3 regions of the Aquipuribacter sp. SD81 genome follow, and region 3 is predicted to be linked to each of the others. Evidence: predicted binding sites of a transcription regulator. Region 3 holds the regulator's gene; each other region holds the start of a gene.
The links. Region 3 encodes HrcA, which represses chaperone genes, less so after heat shock. Its sites were predicted from a motif close to TTNGCACTCGNNNNNNNCGAGTGCNAA; they were not measured.

Region 1 (3,271 bases), on a different contig from region 3:
GACGGCCTCGACCTGCACGGCGCCCTCGAGGCCGGCGTTGCTCGCGATCCACCACAGCGGGCGGGTGACGGCGCGGCGGACGATGTCGACGCCGACCGCCTCGTCGCCCTCGCGGTCGAGGGAGTCCAGCGCGGAGCGGGCGTGGACGAGGGCGGAGCCGCCGCCGGCGACGATGCCCTCCTCGATCGCGGCCCGGGTCGCGGACACCGCGTCCTCGACGCGGTGCTTGCGCTCCTTGACCTCGACCTCGGTGTGCCCGCCGACCTCGATGACGACGACGCCGCCGGACAGCTTCGCGAGCCGCTCCTGCAGCTTCTCGCGGTCCCAGTCGGAGTCGGTGCGCTCGATCTCGGCCTTGATCTGTCGGACGCGGTCGCCGACCGCACCGCTCTCGCCGCCGCCGTCGACGAGGGTGGTGTCGTCCTTCGTGACGACGACGCGGCGGGCGGCGCCGAGCACCTCCAGGCCGACGGTGTCGAGGCTGAGGCCGACGTCCTCGGACACGACCTGCGCGCCCGTGAGGACGGCCATGTCCTGCAGCATCGCCTTGCGGCGGTCACCGAAGCCGGGCGCCTTGACGGCGACCGCCGTGAACGTGCCGCGCATCTTGTTGACGACGAGCGTGGACAGCGCCTCGCCCTCGACGTCCTCAGCCACGAGGAACAGCGGCTTGCCGGTCTCGAGGACCTTCTCCATGAGCGGCAGCAGCTGCGCGACGGTGCTCACCTTGCCGGCCACGAGGAGCACGTGGGCGTCGGTGAGGACGGCCTCCATGCGCTCGGGGTCGGTCACCATGTACGGCGACAGGTAGCCCTTGTCGAACTGCATGCCCTCGGTGAACTGCAGGCTCACACCGGTGGTGGAGCCCTCCTCGACGGTGATGACGCCGTCGCGGCCCACCTTGTCGAAGGCGTCGGCGAGCGTCGCGCCGATCTCGGGGTCCTGCGCGGACACCGTCGCGACGTGCGCGACGGAGCCGGAGTCGGTGACCTCGACGGCGATGTCGTCGAGGCGGGCCTCGATCGCGGCGACGGCCGCGTCGATGCCGCGCTTGAGCGCGGCGGGGCCGGCGCCCGCGGCGATGTTGCGCAGGCCCTCGCGGACCATGGCCTGCGCGAGGACGGTCGCGGTGGTCGTGCCGTCGCCGGCGACGTCGTTGGTCTTGGTGGCGGCCTCCTTGGCCAGCTGCGCACCGAGGTTCTCGAAGGGGTCGTCGAGCTCGATCTCGCGGGCGATCGTCACGCCGTCGTTGGTGATGACGGGCGGGCCGAACGACTTGTGGAGCACGACGTTGCGGCCGCGCGGGCCGAGGGTCACGCGGACGGCGTCGGCGAGGGTGTCGACGCCGCGCTCGAGGGACTTCCGGGCGGACTCGTCGAAGGACAGGCTCTTGGGCATCTCGCTCCAGGGTGGCGGGTGGGGTGAGTGATCAGGCGACGACGCCGCCCGCGGCCGGGGGCCGGGGCGGCGTCGGGTGCCTCGCGTCCCGGGGGACGCTCAGCTCACTTCTCGATGACGGCGAGGACGTCGCGCGCGGAGAGGATGAGGTACTCCTCGCCGCCGTACTTGACCTCGGTGCCGCCGTACTTGCTGTACAGCACCGTGTCGCCGACCTGGACGTCGAGCGGGATGCGCTTCTCGCCGTCCTCGTCGAAGCGACCGGGACCCACCGCGAGGACCTTGCCCTCCTGGGGCTTCTCCTTGGCGGTGTCGGGGATGACGAGGCCGGAAGCCGTCGTCTGCTCGGCCTCGAGCGTCTGGACCACGATGCGGTCCTCGAGCGGCTTGATGGAGACAGCCACGTGTGACCTCTCTTTCGCGACAGGGGCGGCCGGCCGGGCGGCCGACCGGAACGGTTGTGGTCCGCCGGCCACGGGACGTCGTCGCGGGTGCCGACCCGTCGTCCGGCGAGTTGGCACCCGATGCCGTCGAGTGCCAGGTCGACAGTAGCCAGCGGGTTAGCACTCGGTCAACCTGAGTGCCAGCGTCCTGCTCCGGCCGGGCGGCTGGCAGGATCGGCGCGTGACGGCGGCGGACGAGGGGACCGGCGCGGCCGGGCTCGCCGCCCTGCTGCGCCCGGACGGCTGGGCGCTGCTGGGCGCGCTGCCACCGTACGACCCGGACCGCGCGCTCGCGCTCGGCGAGCGCCTGCGCGCCGACGGCGTGCCGGCGGAGACGGTCGCCGCCGCCCTCACCCAGTCGCGGTTGCGGGCGGCGGCGCGGGCCAAGCTCGGCGGGTTCGCGGACGGGATGCTCTTCACCGCCGACGGGCTCGAGCAGGCCACGCGCCTGCCGGTGGCCGCCCGGCACGCGGACCGGCTGCGCGCCGCGGGCGCGACCCGGGTCGCGGACCTCGGCTGCGGCATCGGCGTCGACGCGCTCGCCGTCGCCGGCATGGACCTGGCGGTGGACGCCGTCGAGCGCGACGAGGCGACCGCGGCGGTCGCGACGGTCAACCTGCGCCACTTCCCCCGCGCGCGTGTCCACCTCGGCGACGCGACGGGCTTCCCGGACGCGCTGCCGCTCGCACGGCCCGGGACGACCGACGGGGTCGACGCGGTGTGGACCGACCCGGCGCGCCGGGCGGGCGGCCGGCGGGTCACCGACCCCGAGCGCTGGAGCCCGCCGCTGTCGTGGGCGCTCGGCCTGCCCGGGACGGGGGTCCGGGCCGTCGGCGCGAAGGTCGCCCCGGGGGTCGACCACGACCTCGTCGCCGCGGACGGTCCCGCCGCGGGCTGGACGGCGGCGTGGACGTCCGTCGACGGCGACGTCGTCGAGGCGGTCCTGTGGTGGGGCGCCGCGGCCGTGCCGGGGACCCGGCGGACCGCGACGGTGCTGCGCACCGTCGAGCGCGACGGCGCCACCCAGGTGCAGGAGGTCGGCACGCTGTCGGACGCCGGGCTGCCGCAGGCGCCGGTCGGCGACGTCGGCGAGGTGCTGCTCGAGCCGGACGGGGCGGTCATCCGCGCCGGGCTCGTGGGGCACGTCGCCGCGGAGGTCGGCGGCCGCCTCATCGACCCGTCCATCGCCTACGTGACGACCGACGAGGCCGTCTCCCACCCGCTCGCCCGCGCCTACGAGGTGCGCGCGGTGCTGCCGTGGGGGCTCAAGCGGCTGCGGGCGCACCTGCGCGAGCAGGGCGTCGGGCGGGTGACGGTGAAGCGGCGCGGCAGCCCGCTGGACCCCGAGGAGCTGCGGCGGGCGCTCCGGCTGTCCGGCGACGGCGAGGCGACGGTCGTGCTCACCCGCCGGGCGGGCGAGCGCGTCGTGC
Region 2 (3,271 bases), on a different contig from region 3:
TCGAGCGAGCCGTCGAGCAGCTCCACGAGCGCCTCGCAGAACACCGGCAGGTCGTCGGGGTTGCGGCTGGTGACGAGCGGTCCGGCGCCCGCGCGGTCGACGACGAGCTCGGAGTCGACCCAGTCGCCTCCCGCGTTCGTGATGTCGGTGCGCAGGCTCGGCCACGACGTGAGGCGCCGCCCGACGAGCTGCTGGGTCTCCACCAGGGTCCACGGGGCGTGGCAGATGGCGGCGACGGGGGTGCCTGCCTCCATGGCGGCGCGCACGAACCGGACGGCGTCCTCGTCGGTGCGCAGCGCGTCCGGGTTGGCCACACCGCCCGGCAGGACGACGGCGGCGAAGTCGCCGACGTCGGCCTGCGACACCTGCTGGTCCACCGGGAACGTGTCGGCCTTGTCGAGGTGGTCGAACGCCTGCACCTCGCCGTCGGTGGTGCTCAGGAGCACCGGCTCGTGGCCGGCGTCGCGCACCGCCTGCCACGGCTGCGTCAGCTCGACCTGCTCGATGCCCTCGTGGGCGACGAGGAACGCGACCCGGCTCACGCGGCGACCTGCTGGGTGGCCGGGGCAGCGGCGCCCTCGCGCACGGCGGGCACGCGGACGGTGGCCGGACGCGCGTCGACGCTCCGGCGGACGGGGGAGCGGTGCCGGGCCGGCTGCTTGAGCAGCTGGTCCTCGACGCGGTCCATGCCGAGCACGAGACCGAGCGCGGCGAGGGGGACGACGAGGAGTGCGAGCAGGATCATCATGACGAGAGGAGCTCCGGGTGCGAGGTGGGCGGACGGATCTTCGGTGCTGCGGGTGCTGGGGTGCTGCGGGTGCTGCGCTGGAGCGACTGCGGGGTCAGACGCGTGAGGACCGGCCTCGGCCCAGGAGGATGCCCACCAGGCCGATGACGAGGACGATCACGCCGATCCAGATGAGGAACTCGGCCACGCCGGAGAACCCGACGATGGCGAGGATCACTCCGACGACGATGAGGATCAGCCAGAGAGGCATGTCGGTTCCTTCCGTGGGGTGAGCGGGGGGTCGTCCGCTGCAGGTGGCGTACCCCCGCCCCGGCCCGGCGAAACGTCACGAGCAGGTCACGGAACGACTGCCACCGGGACGGCGCAGGAGCCCTCCGCAGCGGGCGGGGTTTGCACTCGCACCCGTCGAGTGCCAATAATGCGACTGGCACTCTCATGCCGGGAGTGACAGAAGACCACGGGGCGAGCAGCCCCGCGGACCGGCAGGCGAGGGCAGGGTCCGACCGGGACGTGACCGGCGGGGCGTGCCCGTCCGTCGCGGGCGTCGTCCGGTCCGAGCCACCCACCGTGTGCGGAGGGACCACCACCAGATGGCCAAGATCATCGCTTTCGACGAGGAGGCCCGGCGCGGTCTCGAGCGGGGTATGAACACCCTCGCCGACGCCGTCAAGGTCACCCTCGGCCCCAAGGGCCGCAACGTCGTCCTCGAGAAGAAGTGGGGCGCACCCACGATCACGAACGACGGCGTCTCCATCGCCAAGGAGATCGAGCTCGACGACCCGTACGAGAAGATCGGCGCGGAGCTCGTCAAGGAGGTCGCCAAGAAGACCGACGACGTGGCCGGCGACGGCACGACGACGGCGACCGTCCTCGCCCAGGCGCTCGTCCGCGAGGGCCTGCGCAACGTCGCGGCCGGCGCCAACCCGATGGCGCTCAAGCGTGGCATCGAGAAGGCCACCGCGGCCGTGTCCGACCAGCTCCTCAGCATGGCCAAGGACGTCGAGACGAAGGAGCAGATCGCCTCCACCGCCTCGATCTCGGCCGCCGACACCCAGATCGGCGAGATGATCGCCGAGGCCATGGACAAGGTCGGCAAGGAGGGCGTCATCACGGTCGAGGAGTCGCAGACCTTCGGCCTGGAGCTCGAGCTCACCGAGGGCATGCGCTTCGACAAGGGCTACATCTCGCCCTACTTCGCGACCGACACCGAGCGCATGGAGGCCGTGCTCGAGGACCCCTACGTCCTCGTGGTCAACTCCAAGATCTCGACGGTCAAGGACCTGCTCCCGCTGCTGGAGAAGGTCATGCAGTCCGGCAAGCCGCTCTTCGTGATCTCCGAGGACGTCGAGGGCGAGGCGCTCGCCACGCTCGTCGTCAACAAGATCCGCGGCACGTTCAAGTCCGCCGCCGTCAAGGCCCCGGGCTTCGGCGACCGGCGCAAGGCCATGCTGCAGGACATCGCGATCCTCACCGGCGGCCAGGTCATCTCCGAGGAGGTCGGCCTCAAGCTGGAGAACGCGACGCTGGACCTGCTGGGCCGTGCGCGCAAGGTCGTCGTCACCAAGGACGAGACCACGATCGTCGAGGGCGCCGGCGAGTCCGACGCCATCGCCGGGCGGGTCAACCAGATCCGCACGGAGATCGAGAACAGCGACTCCGACTACGACCGCGAGAAGCTCCAGGAGCGCCTCGCCAAGCTCGCCGGCGGCGTGGCCGTCATCAAGGCGGGCGCGGCCACCGAGGTCGAGCTCAAGGAGCGCAAGCACCGCATCGAGGACGCCGTCCGCAACGCGAAGGCGGCCGTCGAGGAGGGCATCGTCCCCGGCGGCGGCGTCGCGCTCGTCAACGCGCTGCCCGCGCTCGACGGGCTCGACCTGAGCGGCGACGAGGCGACCGGGGCGAACATCGTCCGCGTCGCGCTCGAGGCCCCGCTCAAGCAGATCGCGGTCAACGCCGGCCTCGAGGGCGGCGTCGTGGCGGAGAAGGTCAAGAACCTGTCCGCGGGCCACGGCCTCAACGCGGCCACGGGCGAGTACGTCGACATGGTCGCCACGGGCATCGTGGAGCCGGCCAAGGTGACGCGCTCCGCCCTGCAGAACGCGGCCAGCATCGCGGCGCTGTTCCTCACCACCGAGGCGGTCGTCGCCGACAAGCCGGAGAAGGCCCCCGCGGCCGCCGGCGCCGGCGACGGCGGCATGGGCGGCATGGACTTCTGATCCGGCCGCACCACCTCGCACCACCAGCGGGCGACCGCTGACGGAGGCCCCCGGGTTCGCCCGGGGGCCTTCGTCGTCGGGCGCCCGCCGCGCGCACCGGGTGCCGCCCGGTCGCCCCAGCGTGCGTGTCCCGCCGTCGTGCCCCCGGCGGGCCGCTGTGATCGGATTGCCCCATGAGCGACCAGCCGGAGGAGCCCTACGCGGGCCAGGACCTCGCCGACCCGGACGCACCGCTCGCCACGTCCGGTGCCTCGGCGCCGCACGGCGGCGGGCAGGCGCACGGCGCCCGCGACGCACCCCACCCGCA
Region 3 (3,271 bases):
TCGTCCAGGCGCGTCGGCACCTGCACGTCGAGGTGGACGTGGAGGTCGCCGCGGCCGGGACGCCGCAGGTGCGTCGCACCTAGGCCGGCGAGGGTGATGCTCTCGCCGTGCTGCGTGCCCGGGGCGAGCTCGATGTCGCGGTCGCCGTCCAGCGTCGGCACGGTGACGTTCGCCCCGAGGGCGGCCGCGGTCATCGGCACCTCCAGCACCGTGTGGAGGTCGTCGCCCTCGCGCCGCAGCCGCGGGTGGCGCCGCTCCTGCACCTCGACGTAGAGGTCGCCGGCGGGACCGCCGCCCGGCCCGACCTCGCCCTGGCCCGCGAGCTGGATGCGGGTGCCCGTGTCGACGCCCGGCGGGACCTTGATGGTGAGCGTGCGGCGCGTGCGGACCCGGCCCTCGCCGGAGCACTCGTGGCACGGGGCGGGCAGCACTGTGCCGTAGCCGCCGCAGCGCGGGCACGGACTCGTCGTCATGACCTGGCCGAGGAACGACCGGGCGACGCGCTGCACCTGGCCGCGGCCGCCGCAGACGTCGCACGGCTCGGGGCCCGTGCCGGGCTCGCAGCAGGTGCCCTGGCAGCGGGTGCACACGTCGGCGGACTCCACGCGAATCTCCCGCGTGCCGCCGAAGACGGCCTCCTCGAGGTCGACCTCCAGGCGCACGAGGGCGTCCTGGCCGCGCTGGGTGCGCGAGGCGGGACCGCGCTGCGCGCCGGCGCCCGCGCCACCGAAGAACGTCTCGAAGATGTCGGAGAAGCCGAAGCCGGGCCCCTGGCCGCCGAAGGGGGAGTCGCCGCCGGCGTCGTAGGCCGCGCGCTTCTCCGGGCTGCTCAGCACCTCGTAGGCGCGCGACACCTCCTTGAACCGCTCCTCGGCGTCCGGACCGGTGTTGACGTCGGGGTGCAGCTCGCGGGCGAGGCGGCGGTACGCCTTCTTGATCGTGTCGGCGGAGGCGTCCCTCGGCACGCCGAGGGTCTGGTAGTGGTCGCTCACGGGAGCCTTTCGACGGGGCTGCGGGTGCAGGTCGGGCAGGAACCGGGTGCGTCGCTCACTGCTCGAGCGCGCGCGAGGCGTAGCGCGCCACGGCCCTCACCGCGGCGATCGTCGTGGGGTAGTCCATGCGGGTGGGGCCGAGAACGCCGAGCCGGGCGACGACGTCGCCGCTGCCGTAGCCGGTGGTGACGACCGCGGTCTGGGCGAGGCTCTCGTGCGCGGTCTCGCGGCCGATGCGCACCGCGACGTCGACCTGCTCCTCGGCCATGTCGTGCATGAGGCGCAGCAGCACGACCTGCTCCTCCAGCGCCTCCAGCACCGACGACAGCTCGCCGGGGAACTCGGTGCCGCGGCGGACGAGGTGGCTGGTGCCGGCCACGACGATGCGCTCCTCGCGCTCCTCGACCAGCGCCTCGGCGAGGGCGTCGACGACCGCGCGCGCCACGGTCGTGCTGTCGGGGTCGGCCGTGCTGTCGGGCCCGACCCCCTCCAGGACGCTGCGCACCGTCTCGGCCGCCGCCGCGAGCCGCAGCCCGGCGACGACCCCGTTGACGCGGTTGCGCAGCTCCTCCAGCCCCGGCAGCGGGGAGCCGTCGGACCTCACGAGGTCGGGCACCTCGACGAGCCGCTGCTCGACGCGGCCGGAGGACAGGATCAGCACGAGCAGCACGCGCCCGCCGCCGAGCGGCACGAGGTCGACGTGGCGCACGGTCGACAGCGACACCGACGGGTACTGCACGACCGCGGTCTGGCGGGTCACCTGGCTGAGCAGGCGGACGGTGCGGTCGACGACGTCGTCGAGACCGACCGCCCCCTCGAGGAACAGCCGGATGGCGCGGCGCTCGGGCTGGCTCATGGGCCGGACCTCGCTGAGCCGGTCGACGAACAGCCGGTAGCCCTTGTCGGTGGGCACCCGCCCGGCGCTCGTGTGCGGCTGCGCGATGTAGCCCTGCTCCTCCAGGACGGCCATGTCGTTGCGGATGGTCGCGGGGCTCACGCCGAGGCGGTGCCGCTCGACGAGCGCGCGGGAGCCGACGGGCTCCCGCGTCGTCACGAAGTCCTCGACGATGGCGCGGAGGACCTCCAGTCGGCGGTCGTCGGCCACGGAGAACACCTCCCGGGGTCGCTGGCACTGTCGGGGTCCGACTGCCAATCGTAACCCTCCGGGCGGACCGGGGCTCAGGCGCGCGCGTCGCGCCAGGAGTGCTGCGGGTCGTAGCCGAGCACGCGCCGGGCCCGGTCGATCGACAGCAGGGTCTCGTGCTCGCCCAGCTCCCGCGTGAGCGGCACGCCGGGGAACTCCAGCGCCATGAGCTCCGCGGACGGCGTCCGCATGACCGTGTCGGCGTTGGCGACGACGCACACCTCGACCCCGTCCACGGCGTCGTCGGGGACCGACAGCGCCCGTCGGACGGCCTGGGCGCCGTCGCGGGCGTCGATGTAGCCCCACAGGTTCCACCGCCGCCGCGCCGGGTCGTCCTGCCACGCCTCGAAGCCGGGGTAGTCCGCCGGGGTGGTGACGTTGGAGAAGCGCAGCCCGACGAAGCGCGCGTCGGCGCGCCAGCGCGCGTGCTGGCGCGCCAGCTCCTCCTCCAGCACCTTGCCGAGGCTGTACGTGCTCTCCGGACGGGGCGCGTAGTCCTCGTCGACGGGGGCGTAGGGCGGCGGGGTGTCGAAGGGCAGGCCGAGGACGGTCTCGCTGCTCGCCCACACGACGCGACGGACCCCGAGGGCCCGGGCCGCCTCGAGGACGTTGAAGGTGCTCGGGACGTTGTTGGCGAACAGCGCGGCGTTCGGCACGAGCCCGGGGGCCGGGACCGCGGCGAGGTGGACCACGGCCTCGACGCCGTCGTGCCGGTCGTCGACCGCGCCGAGGGCGCCGACGACCTGCCCGTAGTCGGTGAGGTCGGTCCGCACCGCGAGCAGGCGGCCCCGCTCCGGCGGAGGCTCCGGGTCCCCGGGGGCAGGCGGGGCCGGGACCTGCCGGTCGAGGAGCAGGACGTCGGTCCCCTCCCCGAGCAGGTGCTCGACCACCGCCGCGCCGAGCCGTCCGCTGCCTCCGGTGACCGCCACGACCACGGGCTGCTCCTGTCCTCCGGTGGCCCGCCGTCCGGGCCGCACGAGGCCCGATTCTGCAGGCAGCACCACTGCCGCGCCCGCGGGCGAGGCCTAGCGTCGTCGGCATGACGCAGCAGCCCGCCGCCCCGGTCCCGAACGCGCTGTCCGACGCCCCCGCGCCCGCGGCGGGCACCTACCCCGGCGGGCGCGGCCCCGCCCCC

Region 1: groES (co-chaperone GroES) is a predicted target of HrcA. The motif match lies at 1,959-1,985, and genes of this name have one in related genera.
Region 2: groL (chaperonin GroEL) is a predicted target of HrcA. The motif match lies at 1,138-1,164, and genes of this name have one in related genera.

Annotation. Positions count from the first base shown of each region.
Region 1 is NZ_JBBAYJ010000001.1:87,234-90,504, reverse strand. It holds gene groL (chaperonin GroEL) at 1-1,398, opposite strand, end outside; gene groES (co-chaperone GroES) at 1,503-1,802, opposite strand; gene WAA21_RS00495 (class I SAM-dependent methyltransferase) at 2,023-3,271, shown strand, end outside.
Region 2 is NZ_JBBAYJ010000013.1:65,844-69,114, reverse strand. It holds gene WAA21_RS09740 (type 1 glutamine amidotransferase domain-containing protein) at 1-542, opposite strand, end outside; gene WAA21_RS09735 (hypothetical protein) at 539-745, opposite strand; gene WAA21_RS09730 (hypothetical protein) at 843-998, opposite strand; gene groL (chaperonin GroEL) at 1,339-2,964, shown strand; gene WAA21_RS09720 (hypothetical protein) at 3,138-3,271, shown strand, end outside.
Region 3 is NZ_JBBAYJ010000026.1:38,919-42,189, forward strand. It holds gene dnaJ (molecular chaperone DnaJ) at 1-992, opposite strand, end outside; gene hrcA (heat-inducible transcriptional repressor HrcA) at 1,048-2,097, opposite strand; gene WAA21_RS14945 (NAD-dependent epimerase/dehydratase family protein) at 2,172-3,071, opposite strand; gene WAA21_RS14950 (DUF4870 domain-containing protein) at 3,176-3,271, shown strand, end outside.